Regions from separate parts of the Exiguobacterium sp. RM11 genome, predicted to be linked through region 1. Evidence: riboswitches for the same ligand, from Rfam matches in the RefSeq annotation. Region 1 holds a riboswitch; the other holds the start of a gene.
What was found. Region 1 has a riboswitch for S-adenosylmethionine ahead of msrA (peptide-methionine (S)-S-oxide reductase MsrA). Riboswitches for the same ligand answer to the same signal wherever they lie in the genome.

Region 1 (18,356 bases):
CGCATCAATATAGACACGGCTCGTCAAATCGATTCCGAGCGCGTCGTCAGCATACGTGAACGTCTGTGCAACGGGAATCGGTTCAGAGATACCAGAAGACTCGATGATGATGCCATCGAGGTCGCGATCTTTCGTTAAATCATAGACAGCTGTCAACAAATCTTCGCGAAGCGTGCAACAGATACATCCGTTCGAAAGTTCGACTAATTTTTCATCGGTCCGGGAGAATCCTCCCTGCTCGATCAACTTCTCATCGATATTCAGTTCACTCATATCATTCACGATGACCGCATATTTCTTGTGATCCCGGTTATGTAAGATGTGGTTAAGCAGCGTCGTCTTGCCGCTACCAAGATACCCCGAGAGTACCGTAATTGGAATTCGTTTCATGATATACCCCCCTATTTAAATCGTAATGATTACTTTTTATATAATGGAATGGGAACATCTTTTTGTCAACAAAAAAACACGTCCAACGACGTGTTTTTGAATATGTGGGTATTTATTCCTCAAGTGCCCTTCTTTCGGCTTCCGAGCGCGGATAAGCGTTCGCCTGCCATTCAGCCCGATAAATCGAGTCGAGTTGAGTCAATCCGACTTCATCCTCGTCTTTGTCTGAATCGACGCTCGGCACCTCATCCCACTTCGGGTCGAGGTACGAATGGTCTTCTTCACGTGCTCGGTTTTCTTGGATCTTTTGAATCCCCATCTTAACTGCTGCTGCAACTGCCAACCCAATACCTGCTCGAACCAACAGTCGTTTCACCATCGTGCTTCCTCCTCAGCGACCGAAACGATACAATGGCATTCCTTTCACTTCTGTGTCGATAATAAATACCGATCCCGCATCCGGATATTCGGCAAGCGCTTCTTCATCCATTCCTTCACGAGCCGTCGTGATGGCTAATCGATTCAGCCCATCCCCGATAAAGGCGCATGAAGTGACATTCGGTGCAGGAACATGCACTTCCAATAGTTTTTCACCTGTTGACGGGTCCCAACGTGACACTCGTCCACCAGCAAAATGTGCAATCCATAGACAGCCTTCAGAATCGGACGTCATCCCGTCAGGAAAACCTTCTTCCTCGGAAAAATCAACGACGACCTCTCCGTTCGAGAGCGTTCCTGACTTCAAATCAAAATCATATTTCCGAATTTTTTCAGTCGGTGTATCGATATGATAAAATACGGAATGGTCAGGCGACCATGTCAACCCGTTCGAAAGTGTCAATTCGACCAAGAGTGTTGTCGTCGTTCCATCTCGATCGACTCGATACAATGTCGCTTCGTTTTCTTCATCCTCAAGATGGAGCGTACCTGCAAAAATGCGACCATATGGATCGGCTTTCCCGTCGTTGAAACGTAATCGACCATCCGGGTCATCCAACTCGACAATCTTATTTAGATCTCGATTAATTTCATCCCATTCATAGATTCCATCCTTCAATCCAAGGACGACACCGTCCGTCACTTTTGGTATGACAAAACCGACCTGTTTTCCGACCTCGAATGAAGAAATCTCGTCTTCTCGCTCGTCATACCACCATAATGTATGACCTTCGATATCTACCCAATAAAAACGCTTTAACTCAGCATCCCAACAAGGACCTTCACCAAGCGTATTTCGTACCCGAATCCACAGCGACGCATCTACTCTCTCCATTACTTAGCCTCCACTCTATCCATTAGTTCAGAAATCTATTCCCTTCTCCCATCTGGACTATGCATGAATTCGGAAAATCGTGATGGATTTTCACCGTCACTTGTTCGATTTGCTATAGTGAAAGAAAAGTAGAGAGGAAGTGAATGTCTTGTCAAAATGGGATGAACGATTTAGCTCGGAGGATTATGTGTATGGGACAGAGCCGAACGAGTTTTTACAAAAATGGATCACCTCTCATCAGATCGAAGGAAAACGTGTATTGGCCATCGCTGAGGGGGAAGGTCGAAACGCAGTCTGGCTCGCCACGCTCGGCTTCGACGTCGAGATGTGGGACGCTTCGAAAGTGGGACTCGAAAAAGCGAAGCGCTTGGCAACTTCACGAAACGTCTCCCTTCAGACGAAGCAGATTGACTTGAATGAAGCGGTCTGGTCGCAAGATACGTATGACCTAGTCATCTGTATCTTCGGCCACTTTCCTCCACATGTCAGAGAAAAGGTGCTCGCCGGTATTCAAAAAACACTGCGACCTGGTGGCGTATTCCTGACCGAGGTGTACTCTACACATCAACTCGCCTACAGGACAGGTGGACCAAAAGACGCCCCACTTCTTTACACTGAGGAGATGTTCCACCAACTCGAAGACAATTTCATTCCTCTCGTTTTGAACGAGAATGTCGTATGGCGAGAAGAAGGAAGACTGCATCACGGTGAATCAGCTGTGATTCAATATGTCGGACAAAAACGATAAGCGAATGGCCTCCCCGAAAATTCGGAGAAGCCATTTGATTACTTCGCGCCTTCGACGTTCATATGCTTACTGCGGAGCTGACCGCAAGCTGCATCGATGTCTGTCCCGTGTTCGAGACGGACACCCGTATTGACGCCACGCTTTTTCAAGATATCATAAAACGCCATGATATCTTCCGGTGTGCTTCGCTCATATTGAATATGCTCGTTGACCGGATTGTACGGAATCAAGTTGATGTAAGACTTGTCCTTGATGTCTTCAATCAAGTCCGCAAGTTCTTCCGCGTGTTCTGGTAAATCGTTCACTTTCGAGAGCAAGATATACTCGAATGTGATTCGCTTATTCGTCTTCTCGACGTAATAGCGAATCGACGGCATGAGTTTATCAAGCGGGAACGCCCGGTTGATTTTCATGATGCGTGTGCGTAATTCATCGTTTGGCGCATGCAGAGATAGCGCCAAATTGATGCGTAAGTCGAGGTCCGCAAACTTATAGATCTTGTCCGCAAGACCACTCGTCGACACGTTGATTTTACGTGGGGCGATTGCAAGACCACGCTCATCTTTGACGACGCGCAAGAAGTCGACCAAGTTATCGAAGTTATCAAACGGTTCACCGATTCCCATAACGACGATATGACTGACGCGGTCCCCTTCTCCTTCTTCATCGAGGAAATGTTGGACAGTCATGATTTGCTCGACGACCTCACCAGCCGTCAAATCACGTGTCTTTTTCAACAAGCCGCTCGCACAGAAGCTGCAGCCGATGTTACAACCGACCTGTGTCGTCACACAGACCGAGCGACCATATTTATGACGCATGAGCACCGTCTCGATATAGTGACCGTCATGCAATTTAAGTAAGAATTTGACCGTTCCATCGCCCGCTTCTTGTTTGACGAACAGTTCTTGTGTCGAGATGACGTATTTCTCAGTTAAGTAATCGCGTACTTCGTCACGGACGTTCAGCGCGTCCATCGATTTGACTCGATCGATGTAGAGCGAGTCCCAGACTTGACGTGCGTGGAATGCACCATATCCTGCTTCCATGCACTCGTTTGTGAGCTGATCGAACGTCAACCCGTATATAGATGATTTCATTCTAACCTGTCCTTTCTCTAATCCGCATACGTACCATTGTAGCGGACGTCAGAGACGGGTGCAACTTACGAATAATCTGGAGGCGTCGGTCGTGTGATGAACTGTTCGAACGCATAAGCGACACGAATCAAATCTCGTTCCGCAAAGCTCGTTCCCGTGAACGAGAGACCGAACGGGGCCCCGCTCTCTTTTCGTTTATAAGGGACCGTGATTGTCGGGTGTCCTGCTTTCGCAGCCATGTCATAGTTCATGTCATGTGGCAGGACGATCGCGTCCAGTTTTTGCCCTTTTAATAGCTCATCCATTCCGTCCACTTTTGCGAGATGAACATCATCAATCCGACGGTCGAGATAACTAGCTTCGACGAGACGCCCTGAACGTGCATCTGACTGTTCAAAGATGGTCTGCCCGTGCGGAATCGTTTCGGGGTGGTCCGCGTTCCATTCGATCAAGTCGGAAAGCGTCTTAAATGGCACGGTTGTGTTCGCAAGATACGCCTCAATCCCAAGCTTGAATTCATCAAACAAAATATCTGCCTGTTCTAATGCATCGTGTTTCGGTAACGTGATCTCGACGAGTTCAACCTCGGCTTGACGCAGCAATCGAAGTGCCTGTTCATACAACCCGACTTCTTCGTCTGAAATAGTTGGCTTGATAAATCCGACACGCATCCCGACCGCTTGACGGACATCGAGACACGTCACATAAGGCGGTCCGACTGGAGTTTCCCATGTCGCAGGATCAGCCGAATCTTCACCACACATGGTCTGCAAGGCAACGACCGCATCACGAAGGGTACGCGCCATCGGTCCAGCCGTATCCTGAGAACGTGAGATCGGAATGATTCCTGAACGACTGATCAAGCCGACGGTCGGTTTGATTCCGACGATACTATTATGCACACTCGGGTGTACAATCGAGCCGCTCGTCTCAGATCCAACGGCAAGGAGTGTCAAGTTTGCCGCAACCGCCGAAGCCGATCCAGAACTCGATCCCCCGACATCTAATTGGTCGCCATAAGGGTTCTTCGTTTGTCCGCCAACAGCACTCCAACCGTTCGGCATATCTTCAGTCAAAAAGTTCGCCCACTCGGACAGGTTCGCTTTCCCAAGAATAATGGCCCCGTCAGCCCGTAATCGTTTCACGAGCTCGGCATCTCGACCCGCAAAGTGATGTCGCATCGCGGTGGCACCCGCTGTCGTACGCATCAGACCGGCCGTTTCGATATTGTCCTTAATTAAGACGGGTATGCCGAGGAGCGGTTTGCGCACTCCTTTTTTATAGGCCCGGTCTGCCGCCTCTGCCTCGAACAGGGCGTCCGGATTCACCTGGATGACGGCATGAAGTCGCTCATTATATGCAGCAATCCTTCTAAGATAATACGCTGTTATGTCTCGTGCCGTGAATTGTCCTTCTTTATACCCACGATGTGCACGTTCAATCGTCAGTTCATGTAATTGGATTTGTTCCATCCTACATTCCTCCTTTATCTCTCCCACTTTATTCGTGTTATATGCCTGATTTCCTTTTCGTATCGCCAAGTCGATGTGTTCTTGTTACACTTAAGAAAAAACAGGAGGTTCCTATGACACGCTCCTACATATTCGTGCTTCTCGCTGTGTTCGGTCTATTTTTCTTGCAGTTATACGGAGAAAATGTGCCGTATGGTCCGTACATTTCAATCGGGTTGATCGGATTCATCATCGTCTTGACGATTTTTCAGTTAAAACGAAAACCGAATCATTGACGAAAGTATTTTGAGGGTGGTATGATGCTCTCACCAACTACATATCGATATCAAGAGTGAACGAGAGATCTGGCTCCATGACTTCACAGCAACCTGCCACAGGCAAGGTGCTACGACCAGCAAGGGAAACCTTGGACGATATGACAAAAGCGCTCATGTCTTCCGACGTGAGCGCTTTTTTGTTGAATGACGATTTGGAGGGAACGACAGTATGGAAAAAGCAACATTCGCAGGCGGCTGTTTTTGGTGTATGGTGACACCATTTGAAGAATTACCAGGGATTGAAGGCATCGTATCCGGCTATATGGGCGGACAGGTCGACAATCCGACGTATGAAGAAGTCAAAACGGGAACGACTGGTCATTTTGAAGTCGTTCAAATCACATATGATCCATCTCTGTTCTCATATGAGCGTCTCCTCGAGCTATATTGGATTCAGACCGACCCAACCGATGACGGTGGTCAATTCCAAGACCGTGGACCTCAGTATGCCCCAGCCATCTTCTATCACACTGAGGAACAACGAATCGCGGCTGAAGCGAGTCGCGACGTCTTGGCGGCAAGCGGGCGCTTCACGGCACCGATTGTCACAAAAATCACTCCGGCGACGACATTCTTCGAAGCGGAAGAGTATCACCAGGATTACCATAAAAAGAATCCGAAGCACTATAAAGAAGACCGGGCCATCTCGGGACGTGACGAGTTCATCGAGGAGAACTGGACGGAAACCGTATAACGCTCATCAGACGCGAATTTTAGCATTCGCGTCTTTTTATAAGCTTATGAATCGGGAAAAGGCTATTAATGGTTCATCTATCCGAGAAGGAGGACTCATACATGAAAACAAGTACGAAACTCATCATCGGTGTAATCGGCGTAGCCGTGATCGCCGTCACCTGGTGGCTCATCTCACCGCTTTTATTGACAGAGACAGTCGATGAAGGACTACCACCGACAGCTGTTGAGACGCCTGTTCAAGAAGAAGAGACAGAGGAAAAGACAACCGAGACACCGGAAGCACAACCGAGTCAAACCGAAGTAGCGGGTGTGTTCATGGACGGCGAGAAAAATTATGAGACGACCAGCACGATTCGCTCCGTCGAGGCAGAAGACGGGACGTATCTCCGATTTGAAGAGTTTGAAACGACGAACGGACCTGATTTATTTGTCTATTTGACGAAGCCAGGACAAGAGACGTCCGAAGGGATTCGACTTGGAGCACTTAACGGGAATACAGGAAACCAAAACTATTTAGTTCCGGCAGATGTCGATCTGTCAGAATATAGCACCGTAGTGATCTGGTGCCGTGCTTTTAGTGCGACGTTCGGGACGGGTGAATTGAGCGCGTCGAATGAATAACTGATATCAAACATCCTGGACGTTTGACGTCCTCGCTGTTTTTTTGTATGAGAAAAATTATTTCACTCAGTTCTATCTATTTATTCATGTAATTCACATGATACAATATGGTAAAGTATGGAGCTTTTTTTATAAGGAGGGTTTCTATTTGACTTCACATCAATCGACGTCATACAGCTCATATTTTTGGAAACGGTTTTGGATTCTTTTTTTGCCGATTGTGACGATTGGGATTTTATCTGAACCAATGATTGTAGAGAACACGTTTGAGAGCTTTGAAGATATCGGCGAGTTTGTTTTCTACTCGCTATTCTATATCGTTGTAATAGGAGGCTTTACTGCGTTTGTCATTTCTTTCGTATGGAGAAGAAAATAACTATAAAAAATCTAGCAAATCTAAATCTTCACTACATTTATAAAAGAAGTTTGGACCAATCATGGCTTTGATCTTTTCAGATAGCTGATAGTACGAGGGATCATCAATCAAATTCATCAACTGGAATACATACCCTTTGTTAAATGCAACTCCATCATAACAATTATAGTCTTTGACCTCATTAGGAATAGAAACTGAATTCACGCACAACAATTCATCACTCCAATAATTAAGCCATTCCACTTCTTTAACTTTAGAAAAACCTGTTTCGTACATGAGATCCTCTCTTTCTTCAATCCTTCTAGATATTGATGCTTGGAATGGACCCCACTCTCGACAAATTCGATCAAATAACTGAATCCATTTTTCCTTTTCATTCAAAAAATGAGTCTTGCTGATCACAAAATCGAAACCAACATTGCCTGGTAACCCATCTTTCAAATTATGAATGTTGAGATAACCTTTACTATTTTTCAATCGACAAATAAAGCTGTAAAAATCATCGTTGCCTTCTGTCCACATCTTCAAAAAGGTGTCATTCAAAAACTCAGTTCTAAGTGGTTCGTAAAATCCCATCTTTCCGATTCCAATTTGAAAATCGACAAAAATGTCTAACATCTGGCGTGCCCATTTTTCAGTCTCCATGTCGTCAATAAAATTAAAACTTAGCCTTACTTCTCTCATGTTACTTTTAACTCCCTCAATATTTACCTTTCAAATTGATCGACAATTAATTATTTTAATCAACAACAAACAACTTATGTACGATTTTAATTTTATACAACAAAACAGCAATATACACCTTCAATTTGAAATGTATACTGCTGGGCCTACAGTTAATCATTCATTTTTTTCTTACCATTCGCATATCGAGTGAAATTGTCGAGAATTGCCTGCCAGCCTTGTCGTTGCAATTCAATCGGATTCATCGATTCTGTATCAAATACCTCAATCACTTTCGTCTGATACCCTTCTGAAGCAAATGAAATTCTAACTCTCCGTTCATCGTCAAGACGATACTGAATGAGCTCATTTACTTTAACTTCTTCATACACTCCTTCAAAATCAAAGCCCATGCTTTGATCTTTTGCCTCCATCCGACTGCGAAATTTCCCGCCGACCCGTAAGTCGTTTTCCGCTTCGGTCGTATGCCAATCGTCAGACGCATGATTCCACTGTTTGATATGATCTGGGTCTGTCCACAGTTTCCAGACAGTGTCGATTGGTGCATCAACGACCGTTGATATCGTCACAACGTTTGATTCCATGATTCGTTTCCCCTTTACTCTGCAATTTTCCGAGCAATCCTGAATGTGTTACGTACCCTGTACCATGTAGATTACATGAGTAGGCATTACTTCCCTAACGGTCACATCATCTCCTGCTCTCCCTTAATATCGCTAATCAAAAAAACCTTGAATGGCACGCTAGCACGAGTGCGCATTCAAGGTTTTTATCATTTCATAATCGAAATTTAACTCTTGGCAATCCCAAGCATAAATCCGGCAACGACAATCAGACCAATTCCCATAAAGACATAGACGCGTTCCTTTGTCGTCTTCTCTTCTTTCAAGAGATAGATCCCACCGAGTGTCGCAACGACGACGTTCAATTGAGATAAAGCGAAGGAAGTGGCAATCCCGACTTCTCCGCTCGAGACGAAGAGACCGAAGTTCCCGATTCCCCAGGCAATCCCGGCTAAAATATTCTTGAACGTACGTGGATCGATTTTCTTCACGTCCTTCTCACGAAGACTGAAGAGAAGTGCTGCGATGAACATCCCGACCGATTGTGGAAGAATCGCGGTGATGCCTTCTACTTCAAAGTAGTTCGTCAAGACCGCATACGTGACGTAACCGATACTTGAAACGAATAAGACGAGTAACCCCTTCTTCAACGCACCGGCGCTATCTTTGTCTTTTTTCTGTTGATACGAAGTCATCGTCGCCCCGATGATAATCAAGACGAGCGCTGAGAACCCTAACCATAGCTCTGTCGTCGTCTGCCAGTCCCCGAGAACGATGACCCCAAAGAGAGACGTTCCGACGAGCTGCATCCCCGTACTGATTGGCATCGCCTTCGAGACACTTAAGATTTGGAACGACTGGAACTGTAAGTATTGGCCGAGCGCCCAGAACGCCCCTGAGATAAACCCTGTCACGATGGCGAGTGTCGTGAACTCCGGTCGAAATACGAGGGCAATCACGGCCGCCATAATCATCGCCCCGATGGTCGTTCCGATTAACTGCTGAATCGGTTTTCCTCCCACTTTCGACACGATGAGTGGAATACTTCCCCACATGAGTGCCGGTAAAAGTGCCAAAAGAATCATTTCCATAGAGCACACCTGCTTTCTTAATATAACGTCTAACATGAAATTCCCACGTCTCCAATTTTATAAACCTAAATTGAAAAAGAGAATTGCCATGTCGAATACTACGATGATATAATGATTTTGAACGGGGCATTAGCTCAGCTGGGAGAGCGCTACGCTGGCAGCGTAGAGGTCAGGGGTTCGAGCCCCCTATGCTCCATTAATCTGTCACATCTCTTAAGAGATGTGACTTTTTTATTTGTATGATGCGATTCAACCTTTATACGAACGGGTAATAAAAGATAGACTTTTTCATATAAGGGGGAATTTTAATGGAACGCACATCTGTTGAAGAAACATTGACGAGCGTGATTGAATGTATGCGTGCTTGCAACCATTGCTTCTCAAAAAGTTTACAAGAAGAGGATTTACACATGTTCACCGAATGCATTCGACTGACACGAGAATGCTCAGACATTTGTACGTTGGCTTTAAATGCCTTAGAAACAGATTCAGCCTTCTCAAAACCAATTGTCGCCTTGTGTGCTCAGGTATGTGATACATGTGCCGTCGAATGTGGCCGTCACTTGCACGACCATTGCCAAGCGTGCGCGAAAGCATGTGAGCGCTGTGCAGAAGCTTGTCGTACACTCGTCGCCGCTTAAGCACGACATTCGTCTAACTTTCTGTTAGACTTTTTTTATTGCAAAAGAAAGAAGGTAAATTATGAATCATACCATTCTCGCTCTCGATGTGGAGACCGCTAACCGCGATAGCCGTAGCATCTGCTCAGTCGGGTGGAGCATTCTGCAAGATGGAGAAATCATCGAAACCGATCAACGACTCGTCAATCCAGAGGAAGACTTTGATATGGGGAACATACGGGTTCATGGCATTCGTCCGAACGACGTATGGGATGAACCCGCGTTACCGGAAGTACTTGCCTCTCTTTACCCGATTTTACGAGAAGTCGACCTCGTCATCGCACATAACGCCTCGTTTGATATGGGTGCCTTAAGAAAGGCAATTGTGAAATATGATCTATTCGATTTCCCTACAATTGAGTACGGATGCACTGTCAAATTGTCACGTAAACTGTATCCTGGACTCCCGAACCACAAGTTGAACACGATGGCAGAATACCTGAACGTGCCTTTTATTCATCATGATGCCGCAGAAGACGCTCGCGTATGCGCTCTACTCATGCGTGAAATGATGCAGAAAACCGGCATTACAAGCCCGAGAGAGCTACATCGCTATACGTCCGTCAAAACAGGAACACTCGCATATTAAACCGGTCATGAACTCATGACCGGTTATTTTTTGAAAATCCATCGTTTTTGGACATAGTAACTGACAAAAAAGAGAAAGCTGTCGACGATAATTTTTAGGACGACTTCTCCTTGCCTAAATAGGAGAAATAAAAGATAGACCAATAATGCCGAGGTTGCCATTTGGAGAAGGACGAGCGAAAAGTATTTGGAAAGTGAACGTCTTGCGTTCGAATGAAAGACGACTTTCCGATTAATGAGATAATTGAATAACGATGAAATGACTCGTGCGAGTACCGTTGCAGCGATGACATGGACTGTATCGAAGTACGGTGATAATAAATAAATGAAAACTGCATACATCCCGACGTCTACCACGAATGATGCGACGGACGATACCGAATACATCAAAAACATCCGGTAAATTAAGATTGAGTCGAGAATCGGTCTAAAATGAGATGAATCGTTTTCGTTTTCATATACTGTCTGGATGGTCGTCTGTTGAATCGGAACCTGTAATCGCTTTGTGAACGTCAGCATATTCATCTCGAACTCATATCGATTCCCCGGAATGTCAATCAGTTGTCGCGCGTATCGCATCGGGATAGCACGAAGTCCTGTTTGAGTATCTCTTAACTTCAATCCGCTGCCAATCAACATGACGAGCCGTGTCGCCTGATTGCCGAATCGACTTCGAAGAGGAATCTTGTCCCCACTGAAGTCACGGCACCCCATGATCAGATGATGCGGCTTACTCACTCCCTCCTCATATACGTTGACGACGTCCTCAGGTAAATGTTGCCCATCGGCGTCAACCGTGATGACACCTAATTTGTCAGGATAGGTCTCCGCAATATACTGCAATCCAGTCTTCAGAGCTGCCCCTTTTCCTAGATTCTGTTTGTGCGTTAACACTTGGTCAACAAATGATGCTACCTTTTCAAATATGCCTACCGTCGACTCATCACTACCGTCGTTAACCACAATGATGGTCGAAAACCCGCTCGCCCTCAATTTCTCCACGAGTGTGACGAGTGCATCGTCAGGGTTGTAGGCCGGAATCAAGATTGTATACGCTTGGCGTGTTTCCACTTCATGCACTTGCATCGCCACCCCTCCTCTCCTTTCCTCTATACCCGAAGCGACGACCTCACATTCCCATAAAAAAAAGCATCAGTCCTGAGACTGATGCATGAACTCACCCGATGAAAATCAAGTACGACGAAACAAAGTAAACGACAACGACGAGAAGCGAAGGAATGACGTAACGTACCTTCGACGTGACATTTTGTCGGAGAACGCTATACATGACGAGAATCGATAGAATCGTAATCCCGACCGCCGACACAAGGTGTGACGTCGATACGTCTGCCAAAATCGAACCATTACGATAGAAGACGTCCGACATGGCGATAATGAGCATGTTAAAGATGTTACTTCCGAGAATCGAACCGAATGCCAAGTTGACGTTTCGAAGCTTGAGCGCCATAAACACTGCGACTGCCTCAGGTAATGAAGTTGATGCGGCAATCAAGAAGCTCCCGACGAAACTAGAACCTAGTCCCGTGACGACGGCAATTTGGTCTCCTGTGATGGAGAGTGCTGTCCCAGCTGCCATTATTAAAACAGCAGCGACCAAAAAACCAAAGACAGCACGTTTCAATGTGATGTCTTCATACTTACTGACGACAACCTCTTCTTCCACTTCATGCTCAGCGACAGGCTCTTTCGGTTGCTTACCGATATAGTAAATTCCAATCCCATATAGAATGGCAATTAAAAGTGCGTCGACACCGATTCCGATAAACGTCATATCGACACGGACAATTAACGCAACTAAAGTCGTCACGGTCAAGAGTAAACCAAGTCCTGCCGTGTATAGATGATCACGGCTCGCATAGTTAAAGAGTTGCTTTTGACGGAAATACAAATCAAACATCGCAAGAATAAAAATGTTGAACAAGTTAGAGCCTAGCATGTTTCCGATAGCGATGTCGGGATTGTCAATCATGACCGCCGATATACTTGTCGTCACTTCAGGTAGTGACGTCGCCCCTGCCAAAAGAACGGTACCAATAAGCATCCCGCCCATTTTTGACTTTTCCGTCATGACATCGGCGTATGTGGACAACTTGATTGCGGCATAGACTGTGATGGCCGCAGCTAATAAGAAATAAACAAATACCATTTTTTCTCCTCCTTGGGTAAACAAAAAAGACCTTTTTATGGACGACAAAAACGCCCATAAAAAGGTCTTGCGGACTTGTAAAAGCTCGATGGACCGAGTGCATGCGCACTGTAATGACGACCCATCGACCACGATTGTGGTCGCTACTCCCCTTTTTATCTTCCTTTTGACTATAGCACGAACCTATCTAGTTGACAATCGAGCGATGTATGAGGGCAACGAAATCCGATGCATTCATGGCGGTTCGATATCCGAGTTCTTGCAACGCAGCTAGAACAGGCGCAGGCATAGGGTAATTCCAGCCCGCTAGATCCAGTTGTCGACGAAACACCTCGACCTCTTCTTCATCTACTGATGTACGAACAACAATTTCCTTTAGTTCATATGCGGTCTGACAGAGCGGTGCCGCTTCTTGAACCCATTCATCTTCTGTGAAACGGGTTAGGATGGACTCAAAGAGTCTCACTACTTTCTGATCTTTTACATTTTTTTCACCATAAAACAAGGAATAAAGTTCCTGTTCATACAACCCGATTAAATCCGTCGAACTACGAAACGGTTCGAAAGCACGTAACAATTCATGATAGTACCATGACTGGTCTCGCATCGGTCGTTTGAAACGTTGCCACACCATCATCCCTTCCATCTCTAAGTCATAACGGATGGAACGAAGATTATGTAGCTTATCCGCCACGAGGAGTGCGACTTCATCAAATTGAAGTGAAGAGATGTGTTCAAGAGTCATCTGTTTTCGTTGTTCCCACGTCTGACCACGGTTCTTCTCAGAGACAGCAAGTACAAGACGTAACACATCAGGACCAAACCTCGCTAATATTTCTTCTGGTTCCGTTTCAGTGTCTTCAATTAAATCGTGCAGAAGACCTGCGGCGACGACCGACGGGGGTTGGTGATCCGTTTCGAGCAACAACGCGACAGAAAACGGGTGTGACAAAAATGGAATCGATGAACCTTTACGGGATTGTCCTCCGTGACGAATTGATGAAAACCGAAGCGCTTCTTCTACGAGCGGATTCATGGTACTTTCCTCCTTCTCCCGGATGAAAACTCTTTTATTCCTTACCCGGAATTAGGCACAAATAACCTAAATTTTCTCAAAATATAGGTATATAGTCATATCACTCTTCATAAATCATTTTCTTTGTCATCCCTCCATCGACGACAAGGTTGTGACCGTTGACAAAGTCGTTGTTCCGGTCAATCAGATACCGTACCGCTCGAACGATGTCATCCGGTTCGCCGACACGGCCAGACGGATGCTGACGATGGTCGACTTCTCGTAACGCTTCGTCTGATGCATGAATCCAACCAGGGCTAATCGCATTCACGGTTACTGGTCGATCACTCAATGAGATGGCAAGCGAATGGGTCAAACCGACAATCCCGCCTTTAGAGGCCCCATACGCATCCCAGTGTGGTTCATTTTGCAGAGCACGTGTCGAGGCCATATTGACAATGCGACCATATGACTCATCTTTGTTTAATTCCAAAAAGTATTTTGCACAAGTAAACGTTCCTACTAAATTAACGTCGATGACTCGTTTGAACGTATCGATTTCAAGTTCGTCAATCGGTTTGACGAGTGAGGCGATCCCCCCGTTGTTAATCAACACATGAGCATGTCCAAAACGTGACTTTACGTCTTCGAATACCCGCTTTAGCGCTTCGGTTTCCCCAAGATCAACTTGATAAAAGGACACCCCTTTTATATTCGGGTCTTCACCAATGTCCAATCCCACAACTTCATATTGATTTGCGAACGCATTAGCGAGCGCATAGCCAATCCCTTGCGTGACACCTGTAATAATCATAATGTCTTTCATCTGTTCATCCCTCCTAGAAGAGTGTATACCCGAATGTGGGTTACTCAGTCCACAGTTTACGATTTGAGGTCGTGATCACACTTGCCCCAGCGGCAAGGGCTGCATTCACTTCTTCCATCGTCTCAATCAACCCTCCTGCAAAAACAGGTATACCGGTCATTTCCTGTACTCGGCGGATATACTTCGGAACAATTCCTGGAAGGACCTCGATGTAGTCTGGTTTTGACCGTTCAATATGTCGGATGCTCTTATCCAATGATGTCGAGTCAATTAAAAACAACCGTTGTACTGTCAACACATGATTTTGTTTTGCCCGTACAATCACGTTCCCTTTTGTCGATATGATTCCAAACGGTCGATACGTTTGACAGACATACTCAGTCGCAAATTCATCCGCTTTCATTCCTTGGATTAAATCCATATGAATAAAGACTTTTTTCTGATGCTTTTCTAATAATTTAAAAATAGGTTCTAATCGACTCATATGAATTTCAAGTAAAACTCCTATTTCAAGTTCACTCGATAAAAATCGTTCTAAATCGCGCATATCACGTATCGCCGGCAAGATTGATTGACCTTGTATCATCCGATATTCCTCCTGTCTTCTTCCCATTATGCCGACAGCTATTTTCATAAATCAAGGTTTACTCATTCAATATAGCGGGAAAGTAATGTTAACTTGTGTAGAGGGGGATTTTAGTATGGTCAATGAAGTCACTGTAAAAGTTGAGACACCGACACCGGAGCAACATCAGTCGTTGCGTGTGAAGGCGGGGATGCCTCGACGCTCAGATGAAAGTACGGTCAAAGGACTCAAGAACACGCTATTTGGCGTCTGTTTATATTTAGATGATGAGATTGTCGGGATGGGGCGTGTCGTTGGGGACGGCGGAATGGTCTTTCATCTAGTCGACATCGTCGTCGATCCAGAATGCCAAGGACTGGGTCTTGGTAAATTAATCATGGAGAATTTAATGGAGTGGATTCTAAAAGAGGCAGATGAGACGGCCATTGTCAGTCTAATTGCCGATATTCCTGCGGATGGCTTGTATCGTCAGTTCGGCTTTGATTATTCACGTCCAGAATCAGTCGGTATGGAGTATCAGTGGAATCAAATGGAAAGGTAACACTTCTAGGTAAAGGAGATGACTTATGGATGGATTGAACATCATCGTGTTGCTCGGACTGGCGCTCACGCTTATCTCCGTCTTCAGCCTCCTGATTGAACGTCTATACTTTCCAAGCATTTTAGCGTTTATCGCCATCGGTGTTGGGGTCGGTTTTTTCTGGGACGGAAACGAAGTATTTAAAATTGCCGGTGAAATCGGAATCATCCTTTTATTTTTCCTTCTCGGGTTAAAGTTTCCGTTACGCGAATTGTGGAAGCGAATGCGAAAAGTTTGGAAAGCAGGCGTATTAGACATCGTCCTATCGTTCGGCGTCTCATTCGGAATCGCCTTGTTGTTTGGATTGGACTTTCCGCGCGCCTTCTTAATTGGTGCCGTTCTATACGCGACGAGCTCTTCGATCTCAGCGAAACTACTTGAGCGCCACTCCGAAAAACATGAAGATATTAAAGAATTCGTCCTAGCTCTACTTATTTTTGAAGATATATTCGCACCACTTTTATTGACGATTGCGCCATTCATCATTCAAGAGGAACCGGTCGCCATGACAGATATCGGGAAAGTATTCGCAGGATTTCTGATTTTCGGGGTATTATTGTTTATCGGATCGAGCTTTGTGTCGAAACAACATAAGTTCTCGAAACACCTTTTACGTCAGGATGATGCGAGTATCGGGCTTATCGGACTCATTCTCTTCTTCGCCGGAATCGGTATGGTATTTGGTCTATCTGAGATTTTAGGAGCATTCATTGCCGGAATCATGCTTGCGGATATCCATGACGTTCGTCCGCTCAAACGTTTGACGGTACCCGTTCGTGACTTATTTCTCCCGATTTTTTTCATTTCATTTGGGATTTCAATCAACTTGGAGAAAGGTGTCATCGTTAACACCTTATTCTTTGTATTGATTGTTTGGGGGGTCTTGTCGAAGTGGATTGTCGGTCGCGTCGGAGGAAGAATTTACGGATTATCTCGTGTCCAGGCGAACGAGGCTGGATTTTCTCTCGCTCCGCGTGGTGAGTTCTCCATCTTGTTTACCGCCCTTTCAAACGGGGCCATCAACTTGTTTGTCGGTCTTTATATTTTCGTGTCAGCCATCGTGGGAATCATATTATTCCGATTCTCGGAATACTTGGCCGAAAAGACGGAAAAGACGCTCACAAAAGTATTACCAGAAAAGAAAAACGAAGAGTGAACAGGCGAACCGAATTTTCGGTCCGCCTGTTTTATCCTCTCATTCATTCTTTACTGCCTTTTTAGCATGTCGTTTTTTACGCCAGAAGAGGTACCCAATCATACCAATCAGCAACAGACCGTAAACCGTATATGAATAGGCATCTAGATAGGCAAGTATATCTTGCCAGTTCTCACCGACCTTCATTCCGACCAAGACCAAGATTGTGTTCCAAATCGCTGTTCCAGCAGTGCTGAGAAGCAAAAATTTTAAGAATGGCATATTCGACATACCTGCTGGAATTGAGATGAGGCTTCGAACGACCGGCATCAATCGACCAAAGAAGACCATCCACCCTCCGTATCGATCGAACCAGGCATCTGCCTTTTTGACGTCTTGAATATCAAGACGTATCCACTTCCCGTATTTCTTCGTCCACTTCTCAATTTGCTCAACATCAAATAACAGACCTAGTCCGTATAATAATACTGCTCCTAATATGGCCCCAACTGTCGATGCCACGATGACGAGCGTGATGGACAAGTTCGTCTTTACGGCAAAAAAACCACCAAAGAGTAATACGACTTCAGAAGGGATTGGCGGAAAAACGTTCTCAATGAAGATCATGAACGCAATTCCTATGTATCCGTACTGTTCAATAATCGAAATCATCCAATCACTCATTATTGATGCCTCCATTCCCACACATTATACCCATCCTTTCTAATCGATAACCGTTGAGACATGCTACACTTATAAAAAAAGAGGAGTTGATTGAGTTGGAAGAATTATTTCGTTGTCCGTGGTGCGGGTCTGACCCGCTCTACGTCCGCTATCACGACGAGGAATGGGGCAAACCTGTCCATGATGACCAAAAACATTTTGAGTGCCTGACGCTTGAGAGTGCACAGGCTGGACTCAGCTGGATCACGATTTTAAGAAAGCGTGAAAACTACCGCTCCGCGTATACAAATTTCGATGTAAACGAAGTAGCTCGTTTCTCTGAAGAAGATATCGAAAGATTGATGACAGACAGTGGCATCGTCCGAAACCGACGAAAAATCGAAGCCTCCATTAATAATGCGAAACAATTCATGAAGATACAAGAAGAGTTTGGTTCGTTCGATTCATATATTTGGTCGTTCGTTGATCATGAACCAATCATCAATGCATGGGAACGGCTTGAAGAAGTCCCCGCTACGACAGAATTGTCTGTGCGATTGAGTAAAGACTTAAAACGACGTGGATTCAAATTTTTAGGTCCGACCACGGTGTATGCCCACTTACAAGCAACAGGTCTCGTCAATGACCATCTTACCTCTTGTGCATTTCGATAAGTTAGGACCAGCTATCAAAAAAATCTTTACATCTCCCCTATTGTTGTGACAATATTTTGACAAAGTGATACTCTATCACTGAAAGCGTTTTCATATTTTTTTATCTTTCGG
Region 2 (3,761 bases), 440 kb from region 1:
CAACCCGCGATGGCGAGACCGAACCCGGCGGCGACGACGCCGAGGTTTGCCGCACCGGCTGCAACGCCTGATAGACTGATGGCCGTCGCAATCCCGACAGTCGAAATCGGCGAGACGATGATGAGCGAGAACGCCATCGCGATCAAGATGCCCATGAGAACCGGTTGAAGATCCGTCATCGTCATGATGAGGTATCCGATGTATGTCGTGATCTGTGAGATATACGTCAATAAGAAGGCACCGATGCCGCCTGCGACGACAATGACTGTCATCGGCATGACGATGACCGTATACGTCTTCAAGTGGGGAGCGAGCTTCATGACAAGAATCGTAGCGATTGCAGCGGTCACACCGGCTGTGATCACGTCACCGATTCCGGCCATCACGAACGCACCTTCATTAATTCGAACAGCGCCACTGCCGACATAGGTTGCGATGGCAATCGTTCCTGCCTCTAAAATCGATCGTCCGAACTGCATCGCGACGGCAAGACCGATAATGGCCGGGAGGAGGCGCATCGCAATCGTCGTCGCATCCAATATGAATTGAAGAGACGGAAAATAAGGGAGTATAGCTTTCGTGAGTTCACCGAGCAGCGCGCTCGGGATGAGGGCGATCAGAATCGCCATGCTGAGACCGTTTAAGACGTTCATCGTAAATTGCTTTGTCGTACCTGTTGCCTGTTCCGTCATCATTCATTCACCTGTCCTTCTTCTTTGCTGTTATGTACAAAAGCGATAAAGTTAGAACCCATATTATTCCTATCAGACAGAAGAGTCAAGAGAATCATTGAAAAATTCTGAAATTTCACGAGAGCACGATTTTTGAACGGAACTCGAACGACTATTATAATGACAAGAGAGGTGAGAAAAATGATTACAGACGGATACTTATATATATACGCCCCAATGTGTGGTACATGCGCTGTCGCGGAGAAAATGTTGACGGTTGTCGAGGCGGTCGACCCTGAAATTCAGATTGAAAAGCGCGATGCGAACTATATCCCAAAAGAACTTGAAGCTTATCAGGTGATGAGCGTCCCAGCGCTGTTAAAGCTTGAAAATGGCGAGGTTCGGGATCGTCTTTATGCCTTTCAAAACGTTCAGCATGTCCTCTCTTTCGTGAAGTGAGAGAGGAACATTAGAATAATCTGAAAATTTTAAATAATCAGTTGACACAGAAAGTTCACGAATGGTATATTCATTACAACATCTTACTTGAACACAAAATAGGACGCGATATTCCCGACATCAAGACGTTTTGGTGAAGCCGCTGCTACCTTTATACGAATACACGTCAGTCTTCCCTTCGATTGTCCCCCAAAAAAATCAAGCGAAGAAAGACGTTCCGTATAATCGCACGGTCCAAGTCAAGATCGAGTGATGATTGGTGAATCTCCCCCATATAGGGATGTAAATCTTGAACGGGCAAAAGATTTTCATCTATGGGCTGTCCTTCCGTGACTCAAGGTGCTACGTTCTGTGTCGTCCTCGGACGGCACCTTTTTTTGATTTTTTTGAAAAAATGATTTGACAGCAGAAAAAGCTGTCGCTATGATAAAGCTAATCGAATACACAACACTCTTATCAAGAGAGGCTGAGGGACTGGCCCTATGACGCCCAGCAACCGCGGAGTAATCCGAAATGGTGCTAATTCCAGCAAGGTGAGAAACCTTGACAGATGAGAGCAATCGTTGTCCGTACGATAAAGTGCGCACGTTTGCTCAAACGTGCGCGCTTTTTTTGTTGTCAGGAGGGAAAGGAATTGATTCAATTACGAAACGTCGCCAAATGGTTCGATACGAAGAATGGTCGTGTCCAGGCGGTGGATGATGTGTCACTAACGATTGATCGCGGTGAAATTTTTGGAATAATCGGATATTCGGGGGCGGGGAAGTCGACGCTCATCCGATTACTCAACCGTCTCGAATCACCGTCTAGCGGTGAAATCGAGGTCGCCGGGAGTGAGCTCACGAAGCTCAGCCCGAAAGAATTACGAGGGGTTCGCAAGAACGTCTCGATGGTCTTCCAGCACTTTAACCTTCTGTGGTCGCGCACGGTCGCAGAAAACATCAGCTTCCCACTCGAATTGATCGGGGTACCGGCAAGTGAGCGGAAGCGTCGGGTTCAGGAACTCGTCGAGCTCGTCGGATTATCAGGTCGTGAAGACAGCTATCCGTCACAATTATCCGGCGGTCAAAAACAGCGAGTCGGGATTGCCCGCGCGCTCGCTACAAATCCAGAGGTGCTCCTCTGTGACGAAGCGACAAGCGCGCTCGACCCGAAGACGACGGATTCGATTCTTGAACTGCTCGTCAGCATCAATAAGAAACTCGGATTGACAATCGTCCTCATCACGCATGAGATGCACGTCATCCAAAAGATTTGTCATCGCGTCGCCGTGATGGAGGCAGGGAAAGTCGTTGAGACAGGTCAAGTCTCTGATGTGTTCCAACATCCGGAGCAGCCGATCACAAAAGAATTCGTGAAACAAATCGGGGCGGTCGACGATCTGTCGCTCACGTTCGAACATTTGAAAGCACGCTATCCGAGTGGGCAAATCGTCAAATTGAAATTCTTGAACGAAACGGCAGAACAACCGATTTTGTCTGACGTCCTTAAGACGCACGACATCGGATTCAACATCATCGGCGGTAACGTGACTCAGTCACAAGTCGGTGCGCTCGGCACGCTATTCATCCAATTGATTGGGGAAGCACGAGAAATCGAACGCGCCATCGCGTCGATTCGTTCGCAATCAGTAGAAGTGGAGGTGGAAAGCGATGTTTCCTAACGTAGACTGGCAAATCATGATGGAACAGACATGGGAGACGTTATACATGACGCTCGTCGCGGGTGTCGCGACGTTTGTGATCGGACTCGCTTTAGGTTTGATTCTTTATATTACAAACGAATCGCTATTATTGAAGAATCGTCCAATTTACGTCTTCGTCAGCGCGATCGTCAACGTTTTCCGTTCGATCCCGTTCATCATCTTAATCATTTTACTCATCCCGTTCACGTTGTTCCTGCTCGGTACCATGCTCGGTTCGACGGCGGCGCTTCCGGCACTCATCATCGGAGCTGCACCGTTCTATGCCCGTATGGTCGAACTTGCCCTTCGAGAAGTCGACCGCGGTGTCATCGAGGCGGCCGAATCGATGGGCGCGACGAAATGGCAAATCATTTATAAAGTCTTGATTCCGGAAGCACTTCCGGCAATCGTTTCAGGACTCACGGTGACCATCGTGGCAATCGTCGGTTATACGGCGATGGCCGGTGTCGTCGGAGGCGGCGGACTCGGGAACTTGGCCTTCTTGGAAGGGTTCCAACGCTCACAAAACGACGTCACGTTCGTGGCGACGGTGCTCATCTTGATCATCGTGTTCGTCATCCAGTTCATCGGTGACCGACTCGTCACAAAAATTGATAAACGTTCAGCTTAATTACACATACACCATTTGGAGGGATTCATAATGAAAACTTGGAAAACAGTACTCGGATTGACAGCTTTATCAGCATTCACAGTTCTCGCGGCTTGCGGCGGAGAAGAGGCAGAAACAGGTTCTGGCGATGAAAAAACATTGATTGTCGGTGCGTCGAACGTACCGCACGCTGAGATTTTAGAGCACGTACAAGAAGAATATGAAGCAAAAGGCTACAAACTCGAAATCAAGAAGTTCCAAGACTACGTGCTTCCGAACAAGACGCTCGCAAGCGGTGAGCTTGATGCGAACTACTTCCAACACGAGCCATACCTCG

Region 2: another riboswitch for S-adenosylmethionine. It lies ahead of AC5LIL_RS04620 (methionine ABC transporter ATP-binding protein); the one in region 1 lies ahead of msrA (peptide-methionine (S)-S-oxide reductase MsrA).

What each region holds. Positions count from the first base shown of each region.
Region 1 covers NZ_CM187558.1:1,306,544-1,324,899, reverse strand. Annotated here, with positions in the region: gene AC5LIL_RS06940 (GTP-binding protein) at 1-390, opposite strand, end outside; gene AC5LIL_RS06935 (hypothetical protein) at 503-769, opposite strand; gene AC5LIL_RS06930 (SMP-30/gluconolactonase/LRE family protein) at 782-1,663, opposite strand; gene AC5LIL_RS06925 (methyltransferase domain-containing protein) at 1,812-2,411, shown strand; gene rlmN (dual-specificity RNA methyltransferase RlmN) at 2,450-3,511, opposite strand; gene AC5LIL_RS06915 (amidase family protein) at 3,577-4,983, opposite strand; gene AC5LIL_RS06910 (hypothetical protein) at 5,097-5,258, shown strand; SAM riboswitch class I at 5,303-5,402, shown strand; gene msrA (peptide-methionine (S)-S-oxide reductase MsrA) at 5,470-5,994, shown strand; gene AC5LIL_RS06900 (DM13 domain-containing protein) at 6,096-6,617, shown strand; gene AC5LIL_RS06895 (hypothetical protein) at 6,766-6,993, shown strand; gene AC5LIL_RS06890 (hypothetical protein) at 6,994-7,677, opposite strand; gene AC5LIL_RS06885 (SRPBCC family protein) at 7,830-8,261, opposite strand; gene AC5LIL_RS06880 (GRP family sugar transporter) at 8,468-9,331, opposite strand; tRNA gene AC5LIL_RS06875 (tRNA-Ala) at 9,455-9,527, shown strand; gene AC5LIL_RS06870 (four-helix bundle copper-binding protein) at 9,640-9,972, shown strand; gene AC5LIL_RS06865 (3'-5' exonuclease) at 10,034-10,600, shown strand; gene AC5LIL_RS06860 (glycosyltransferase) at 10,624-11,685, opposite strand; gene AC5LIL_RS06855 (sodium:calcium antiporter) at 11,777-12,766, opposite strand; gene AC5LIL_RS06850 (HD domain-containing protein) at 12,954-13,802, opposite strand; gene AC5LIL_RS06845 (SDR family NAD(P)-dependent oxidoreductase) at 13,903-14,607, opposite strand; gene AC5LIL_RS06840 (glycerol-3-phosphate responsive antiterminator) at 14,648-15,193, opposite strand; gene AC5LIL_RS06835 (GNAT family N-acetyltransferase) at 15,309-15,734, shown strand; gene AC5LIL_RS06830 (cation:proton antiporter) at 15,760-16,929, shown strand; gene AC5LIL_RS06825 (DedA family protein) at 16,969-17,592, opposite strand; gene AC5LIL_RS06820 (DNA-3-methyladenine glycosylase I) at 17,688-18,245, shown strand.
Region 2 covers NZ_CM187558.1:873,670-877,430, forward strand. Annotated here, with positions in the region: gene AC5LIL_RS04610 (PTS sugar transporter subunit IIC) at 1-692, opposite strand, end outside; gene AC5LIL_RS04615 (thioredoxin family protein) at 873-1,130, shown strand; SAM riboswitch class I at 1,581-1,687, shown strand; gene AC5LIL_RS04620 (methionine ABC transporter ATP-binding protein) at 1,765-2,793, shown strand; gene AC5LIL_RS04625 (methionine ABC transporter permease) at 2,783-3,445, shown strand; gene AC5LIL_RS04630 (MetQ/NlpA family ABC transporter substrate-binding protein) at 3,476-3,761, shown strand, end outside.